DNA from 2 places in the Thioclava sp. NS-SX20 genome. Region 1 is predicted to be linked to the other one. Evidence: riboswitches for the same ligand, from Rfam matches in the RefSeq annotation. Region 1 holds a riboswitch; the other holds the start of a gene.

Region 1 (3,403 bases):
CCTGCGCACGTTTCCAGCCTGCCGCGAACGCGCCCAGATCACTATCGGAAAAAGACAGCACCACCAGATCCGCAGGGGCCTGCGCCAGATCCTGCGGCTGATCGGATTGATCAAGCCCGTGAGTTTCGCGAAAGACGACATGCATGATTTAGGCCGATACCAGTCCCAAAGCGGTTTCGATCGCCGCACGGTCGATATGATCATGCTCGGCAATCACCACCAGCTGCGAGGCACGCGGACGGCTGCCCCAAGGCTGGTCGAACTGGCCGCGCAGGCGGGTGCCCACCGCCTGCACCAGATAGCGCATCGGCTTGCCCTTCACCGCCAGATAGCCTTTCATCCGCAGGATATTGAGATCCTCCGCCATCGCGATCATGCGTGCCTCAAGCCCTGCGATATCCTCGATCTCGCCCAGATCCACGACAATCGTGTCGAAATCGTCATGTTCATGGTCGTGGTGGCCGTCATGATGGGACGGGCGCGCCTCAAGGTCGTCTTCCGCCGCCGCATTCAGCCCCAAGATAACCTGCGGGTCGATTTCGCCTTCGGTCATCGGCAGGATCGGCAGCTTGCGCGGGGCCTCGGCCTCGATGACGGCACGGGCTTTTGCCAGCCCCTCCTCGCCCGCCAGATCGGCTTTGGACAGAAGCACGATATCGGCGCAGGCGATCTGGTCCTCGAAGACCTCCGACAGCGGCGTTTCATGATCAAGCGAGGGATCGGCGGCGCGCTGTGCATCGACCGCTCCCAGATCGGGCGCGAACTGGCCGGAGGCGACAGCCTCGGCATCCGCCAGCGCGATCACCCCGTCCACCGTGATCCGCGAACGGATCGCAGGCCAGTCGAAGGCTTTCAGAAGCGGTTTGGGCAGCGCCAGCCCCGAGGTCTCGATCAGGATATGGTCGGGGGTTTCAGGCAGCGCCAGAAGGCGTTCGATGGTGGGAATGAATTCATCGGCCACGGTGCAGCAGATGCAGCCATTGGCCAGTTCGAGGATGTTATTCTCGGGGCAGTTTTCATCGGCGCAGGATTTGAGGATATCCCCATCCACCCCTGCGGTGCCGAATTCATTGACCAGCACGGCCAGACGGCGGCCTTGCGGGTTTTGCATCAGATGGCGGATCAGCGTGGTTTTGCCCGCGCCCAGAAACCCTGTGACAACCGTTACCGGAACCTTTGCGAGATTGGTCATTGATCACTCCTGCGGATCATTTTGCGGCGGAATACGCGCAATGGATTGTTTGCGAAAGATTACCGGGCGTGCGCGCCAAGGCACCAGACCATCGGTGGTGTCCTTATAGGCGCGGATCCCGCTAAGGATATCCTCAAGATGCAGATCGGGATCGAGATCGCCATAGACATAGGTCCAACGCTGCGCCCCTCCGGCCAGAACCATCGAACAGGACCGCGTGCAGGCCGAAAGACATTCGGCAGCCCGCACCTTTACGCCCTGCGGCAGGTCGGCGTGCTGCAGCGCCTGATGCAACCGCGTTCCCGGACGCGGATCGGCCTCGTCCCCTGCGCGGCGGCAGGTGGTGCAGATTGTCACGGTTACATCTGTCATATGCTCTCCCTTACAGGGCGCATAGCACTGGCCGAAAGCCGAAACCACCGGTTTCCCCTTCCGTCCGGCCACGACACACCCCGATCGCCCGTTCTCATCCGCGTCTCAGGCAGGTCTCCCGGCTTGCGAAGTCAGGAAGAGAGTCTCCTCCTGCCGGTCGCGCCTTCCCGGATGGCTCCAGTGGCATGCGGCCTCTTCGGTCACGGTCGCGGGGGCGGCTGCGCTTGGGACCGTGTCGCACCGTCCCTATCGCATTCCCTTTTCACCTGTCATAGACAGGAACCTGAACGCAGGGCTAAAAGACGTGAGTGCCCCGCCTTTGTCAAGGAAGGAGATCCCGATGCCCGAGACATCGCAAACGACCCCCTCGCCCGAAGATATGGCCGACCGCCATGCCAGCAAGATGGCCAAGAAGAAGGCCGCCCGTGACAAGATCATGGCCACCAAGGAAGGCGAAAAAGGTCTGATCATCGTCAATACCGGCGCAGGTAAGGGCAAATCCTCTGCCGGTTTCGGGATGATCTTGCGCTGTATCGCCCATGAAATGCCCTGCGCTGTCGTGCAGTTCATCAAGGGCGCATGGGATACGGGCGAACGTCGTCTGATCGAAGAGCATTTCTCCAATATCTGCCAGTTCTACGCGATGGGGGAAGGTTTCACTTGGGAAACGCAGGACCGCGCCCGAGATGTCGCGATGGCCAAGCGCGGGTGGGAAAAAGCGAAAGAGCTGATCCGCAATCCGGAAATCCGTTTCGTGCTGCTGGACGAGATCAATATCGCGCTGCGCTATGACTATCTGGATATCGACGAGGTCGTGACCTTCCTGCGCGACGAGAAACCGCCGATGACCCATGTGGCGCTGACGGGGCGCAATGCCAAGGACGCGCTGATCGAGGTCGCCGATCTGGTCACCGAGATGACCTTGGTCAAGCACCCGTTCCGCTCGGGGATCAAGGGCCAGAAAGGCGTGGAATTCTGAACGATCGCGGGCCGTTTTTGCGAAAAGGCTTGCTTGACGCATCGTCCTTGGGAAGCCCTGCCGGACCAGTTTACATGCGGGGCTTTCGGGATGAGGGAAAACAAGGTTATTTTAACGATGTTACGCCATGATGCTCCTGCCACATTCGGCAGGGTCCCGAAGCTGGCAGAAGGTGGGCGCACCGCATTTCCCGAAGCCAGCTGCCACTGTCTTGGTCGAGATGCGGTGCAGTCCCGCCCGTGCTCGGCGGCTTGGGGACGGGGCTGCCCTGGCGCGGCGCAGCGTGACGTGACAGGCCGGAGGGCTGCGTGATGGTGGCGCTGATGATTCAGGGCGCGGGCTCCAATGTCGGCAAATCGATGCTGGTGGCAGGGCTTTGCAGGGCCGCACGGCGGCGCGGGCTGACGGTGGCCCCGTTCAAGCCGCAGAACATGTCCAATAACGCAGCGGTCACGGCGGATGGTGGCGAAATCGGTCGGGCGCAGGCGCTTCAGGCACTGGCCTGCGGGCTGGAGCCCGTCACCGATATGAACCCTGTCCTGCTCAAGCCCGAAAGCGAGACGGGATCGCAGGTCGTGGTGCAGGGCCAGCGCCTGACCACCGTGCGCGCGCGGGACTATGCCGCGCTGAAACCGTCCCTGATGGGCGCGGTTCTGGACAGTTTCAACCGTTTGCGCGCCCGCCATGATCTGGTGATCGTCGAGGGCGCGGGCAGCCCTGCCGAGGTCAATCTGCGCGCCAATGACATTGCCAATATGGGCTTTGCCTGTGCCGCGGATGTGCCGGTGGTGCTGGCGGGCGATATTGACCGCGGCGGGGTCATCGCGCAGATCGTGGGCACACAGGCCGTTCTGTCCGCG
Region 2 (3,403 bases), on a different replicon from region 1:
CGGCCAGAAGGGGCAGTTGCCCCGGCGACAGGGCCAACAGGCCAGCGGCAAAAAGCCCCCCCGTAATCGAGCCGAGCACCCGTTCCAGCATGCGCGGCCATGTGGTCGAGAGCGCGGGCTGTAGCACCACAATGGTGGCCATCGTGGCCCAGTAGAAATACTTCATCTCCAGCGCCACACAGACCAGATAGGTCACCACCACTGCCACCGTCAGACGCAGGGCATGGCGCAAGGTCGCATCGGGGATCTGCCGCCAGCTTGGGCGCGGCGTGCCGTCCTGCTGCGGCGCGCTGCCCGACAGGCTCTCGCCGCGCAGATGTTCGGCAAAACGCAGGAAGGCTTCGGCCAGATTGCGCACCACGGCCTGACTGCGCGCACCGGCGCGGTCGGCAGCGCGGGCAAGATCTTCGGCTTCCCAGACCAGCCGCTCGGGATGGGGATGGCGGGTCATGGATTGCATCTGCGCCTCGCTGAGCAGGGCGCCGATACGGGCCAACTGTTCGCGAAGGGGGGCTTCTTCCTCGGGGCTCAACGGATCGCTGAGCATATGGTCAAGGGCAATCATGGACGCAAAGATCCGGTCGGCGCTGCCCAGTTCTGCCATGAACTGGGTATGGCCATTGCCCAGACCAAGGATCGTGCCGCGCGCGCGTTCGATGGCGGCCCGCAGCGCGCGACGGTATTCGGGTTCTGCCGCCCCGAGGATCTCTTCGCGGCCCAGACGTGCGGCCATGGCGCTGTTCATCTCGGCCAGACGGGTGAAGACCGAAGCGATCGCGCGCCGTGCCGGCCCCTGCGAACGCAGTTTCCAGATCCAGAAACTGAACACCAGCGCCCAGATCCCGCCCACGAGGAACGCCCCCGCCAGATGGAGCGAGGCGACCGGATCATTGGGAAACCCGACGGCGACCCCGCCCACCACACAGATGAGCGTGCCCGATTGGGCCCCGCTTGGTCCGAAGATGCCGCCCAATGCCGGCAGGAAGATCAGCGGGATCAGCGTCAGGCTGGCATAAAGCGGGCCAAGCCCCGCGCTGGCCGCACCGAGAAAGGCGGCAAGGGTTCCGGCGGTCACGAAGGCGCCCATTGCGCGGATGCGGGTCCGGTCGCGCCCGCCCGGATCGCAGAGGCAGACCCAGAACGCTGCGAATGCCGCCCAAAGCAGCTTCGGCTCGCCGCTGGCGGCGGCGGTCAGCACCATCACCGCAAAGGCCAGCGAGGCGCGCAACCCTTCGGCGACACCAATGAATTCCGGCACCATGCCGATGGAATATCCCTCGAGCCGCCGCGCCATACGGTAGATCAGCGAACGATGGGCGGCGGGAGACGGCGGCCTGCCATTCTCCGGTCCGGTAAAAAGCGGCGAGGCCATGCGCGGAATGCTCCCTTTAGGCTTTAGGCAGTCTTGCTGCCATTTTAGGCTGCAAGCGCGGGGAATTAAATGGGCAAAACTGTCGCGCAGGGACTGGGAGGGTCGGGCTGGCCTTGGTGCAACAGCTGGCGGTTCGGGGCGGATTGCGCGCAAGCGCCCCTTGCGGGCGGCTCCTTTCGGCATTTGGCGTGCAGAGAGCGGCATTGCGCAGTTGGGGGCTTTGGCCGCTTGACCTCGGGGCGCGGGGATGACAAACACATCGCGTCGGTATCCGAGAGGATATAATAGGGAATCCGCCCCGTGGGACCACGGGAACCGGAACTGCCCCCGCAACTGTAGGCGAAGAGCCGGACCGGAATCCACTGAGGCAGGCATTGACTGCTTTGGGAAGGGCGGTCTGGCGATGAGGCGCCAGTCAGGAGACCTGCCGACATCGGATTTTCAAACCGGACGGGGTGTGTCGGTGGGTTGTCTCCCTTCGCCCTGCGGGGCGGCGGATCCGTCATCCCATATGGTGCTTTCCGGTCCTTCTGAAGGAATTGGGCATATGAGATTGATTTTACCGGCCGGTCTGGCACTGCTTTTGGGCAGCACGCCGCTTTGGGCGCAAACGCCAGCACAGACGGGGGCTACGCAGTATCCGCTGGTGCTGGAAAATTGCGGCAAACGCCTCACGATCGAGGCGGCACCGGAACGCGCGGTGACGATCGGACAGTCGGCGACCGAGATCCTCTATTCGCTGGGGCTGGCAGGAAAGGTCAAGGGCACCTCGGTGTGGTTCAATCCGGTGCTGCCGCAATTTGCCGATGTCAATGCGACGATCCCGCGTCTGGCCGATAACGATCCCAGTTTCGAGAGTGTTCTGGCGCAGAAGCCGGATCTTGTTGCGGTGCAATATGAATGGCATGTCGGGCCGAGCGGTATTGTCGGCACGCGCGAGATGTTCGACGATGTCGGGGTCAACACCTATATCATGCCCGCCGATTGCGACACCAAGGACAATTCGACCGGTGGCGACGGCACGCGGGTCGGGGCCTTTGCCCCCGAGCAGGTCTATAAAGGGATCACCCAGCTTGCCGAGATTTTCAACGTGCAGCCCGCAGGCCGGACATTGGTATCGGCGTTGCAGGCGACAGAGGCCCAAGCCGTGGCGCGCGCGCAGGCGCTGGACCTGCCTGAAGGTCTGTCGGCCGTTTTCTGGTTCTCCTCGGCGGATCTGGAGCTGGACCCCTATGTGGCCGGTCGTCTTGGTGCGCCGGGCTATATGATGGGTAAACTTGGCATCCGTAATGTGATCGAGTCGGACGAGGAATGGCCTACCGTCGGCTGGGAGACCATTGCCAAAGCGGATCCGGATGTGATCGTGATCGCCAAAATGGACCGGCGCCGCTTCCCCGCCGATGATGTCGCGGCCAAGATGGACTTTCTGAAGACCGACCCTGTGGCAAGCCAGATGAAAGCCGTGCGGGAGGGGCATATCGTGGTCATGGATGCCCATGCGATGAGCGCGACCATGCGCAGCATCTACGGGCTCGACAGCCTGTCGCAAGCGCTTTCGGATATGACCTTCGAATGAGCGCCTCCGCCGCGCCTTGGATGGTCTGGGGGGGCATCGCGCTGGTCCTTGCGGGCACTGTGCTGACAGGGGCGGCCATTGGCGAGACCCGCCTACCGCTGGCCACCGTCTATAAGGTTCTGGCCAATCATCTGTGGCAGGCGGGCTATCCGCTGGACCGCATCGATGCCGGTATCATCTGGAGCTACCGTCTGCCCCGCGCCATTGTCGCCGCCAGTTGCGGGGCGGGGCTGGCCTTGACGGGGGTGGTCTTGCAGGCGCTTTTGCGGAACCCTCTGGCCGATCCCTATCTGATGGGGCTTTCGGCAGGGGCTTCGACCGGTGCGGTGCTTGTCAGCGTGGCGGGTATCGGCGCGGGCGCCGTGTCGATGTCTGCGGGGGCATTGGTCGGGGCGCTGGCCGCCTTCGGGGCGGTGGTGGCGCTGGCCCATGCCATTCCGGGCGGCGGGCGCGGC

Evidence for each region. A riboswitch is a leader RNA that binds a small molecule or an ion and turns the genes downstream of it on or off. The one in region 1 is predicted to bind cobalamin.
Region 2: linked by a shared signal. The riboswitch ahead of AC2ISB_RS16910 (ABC transporter substrate-binding protein) and the one ahead of AC2ISB_RS06065 (DUF1636 family protein) in region 1 are both predicted to bind cobalamin.

The regions. Positions count from the first base shown of each region.
Region 1 covers NZ_CM170816.1:1,219,313-1,222,715, forward strand. The annotation lists gene cobN (cobaltochelatase subunit CobN) at 1-145, opposite strand, end outside; gene cobW (cobalamin biosynthesis protein CobW) at 149-1,192, opposite strand; gene AC2ISB_RS06065 (DUF1636 family protein) at 1,196-1,564, opposite strand; cobalamin riboswitch at 1,656-1,866, opposite strand; gene cobO (cob(I)yrinic acid a,c-diamide adenosyltransferase) at 1,905-2,543, shown strand; gene AC2ISB_RS06075 (cobyric acid synthase) at 2,855-3,403, shown strand, end outside.
Region 2 covers NZ_JBXXRY010000003.1:280,257-283,659, reverse strand. The annotation lists gene AC2ISB_RS16915 (FUSC family protein) at 1-1,372, opposite strand, end outside; cobalamin riboswitch at 1,621-1,818, shown strand; gene AC2ISB_RS16910 (ABC transporter substrate-binding protein) at 1,920-2,948, shown strand; gene AC2ISB_RS16905 (FecCD family ABC transporter permease) at 2,969-3,403, shown strand, end outside.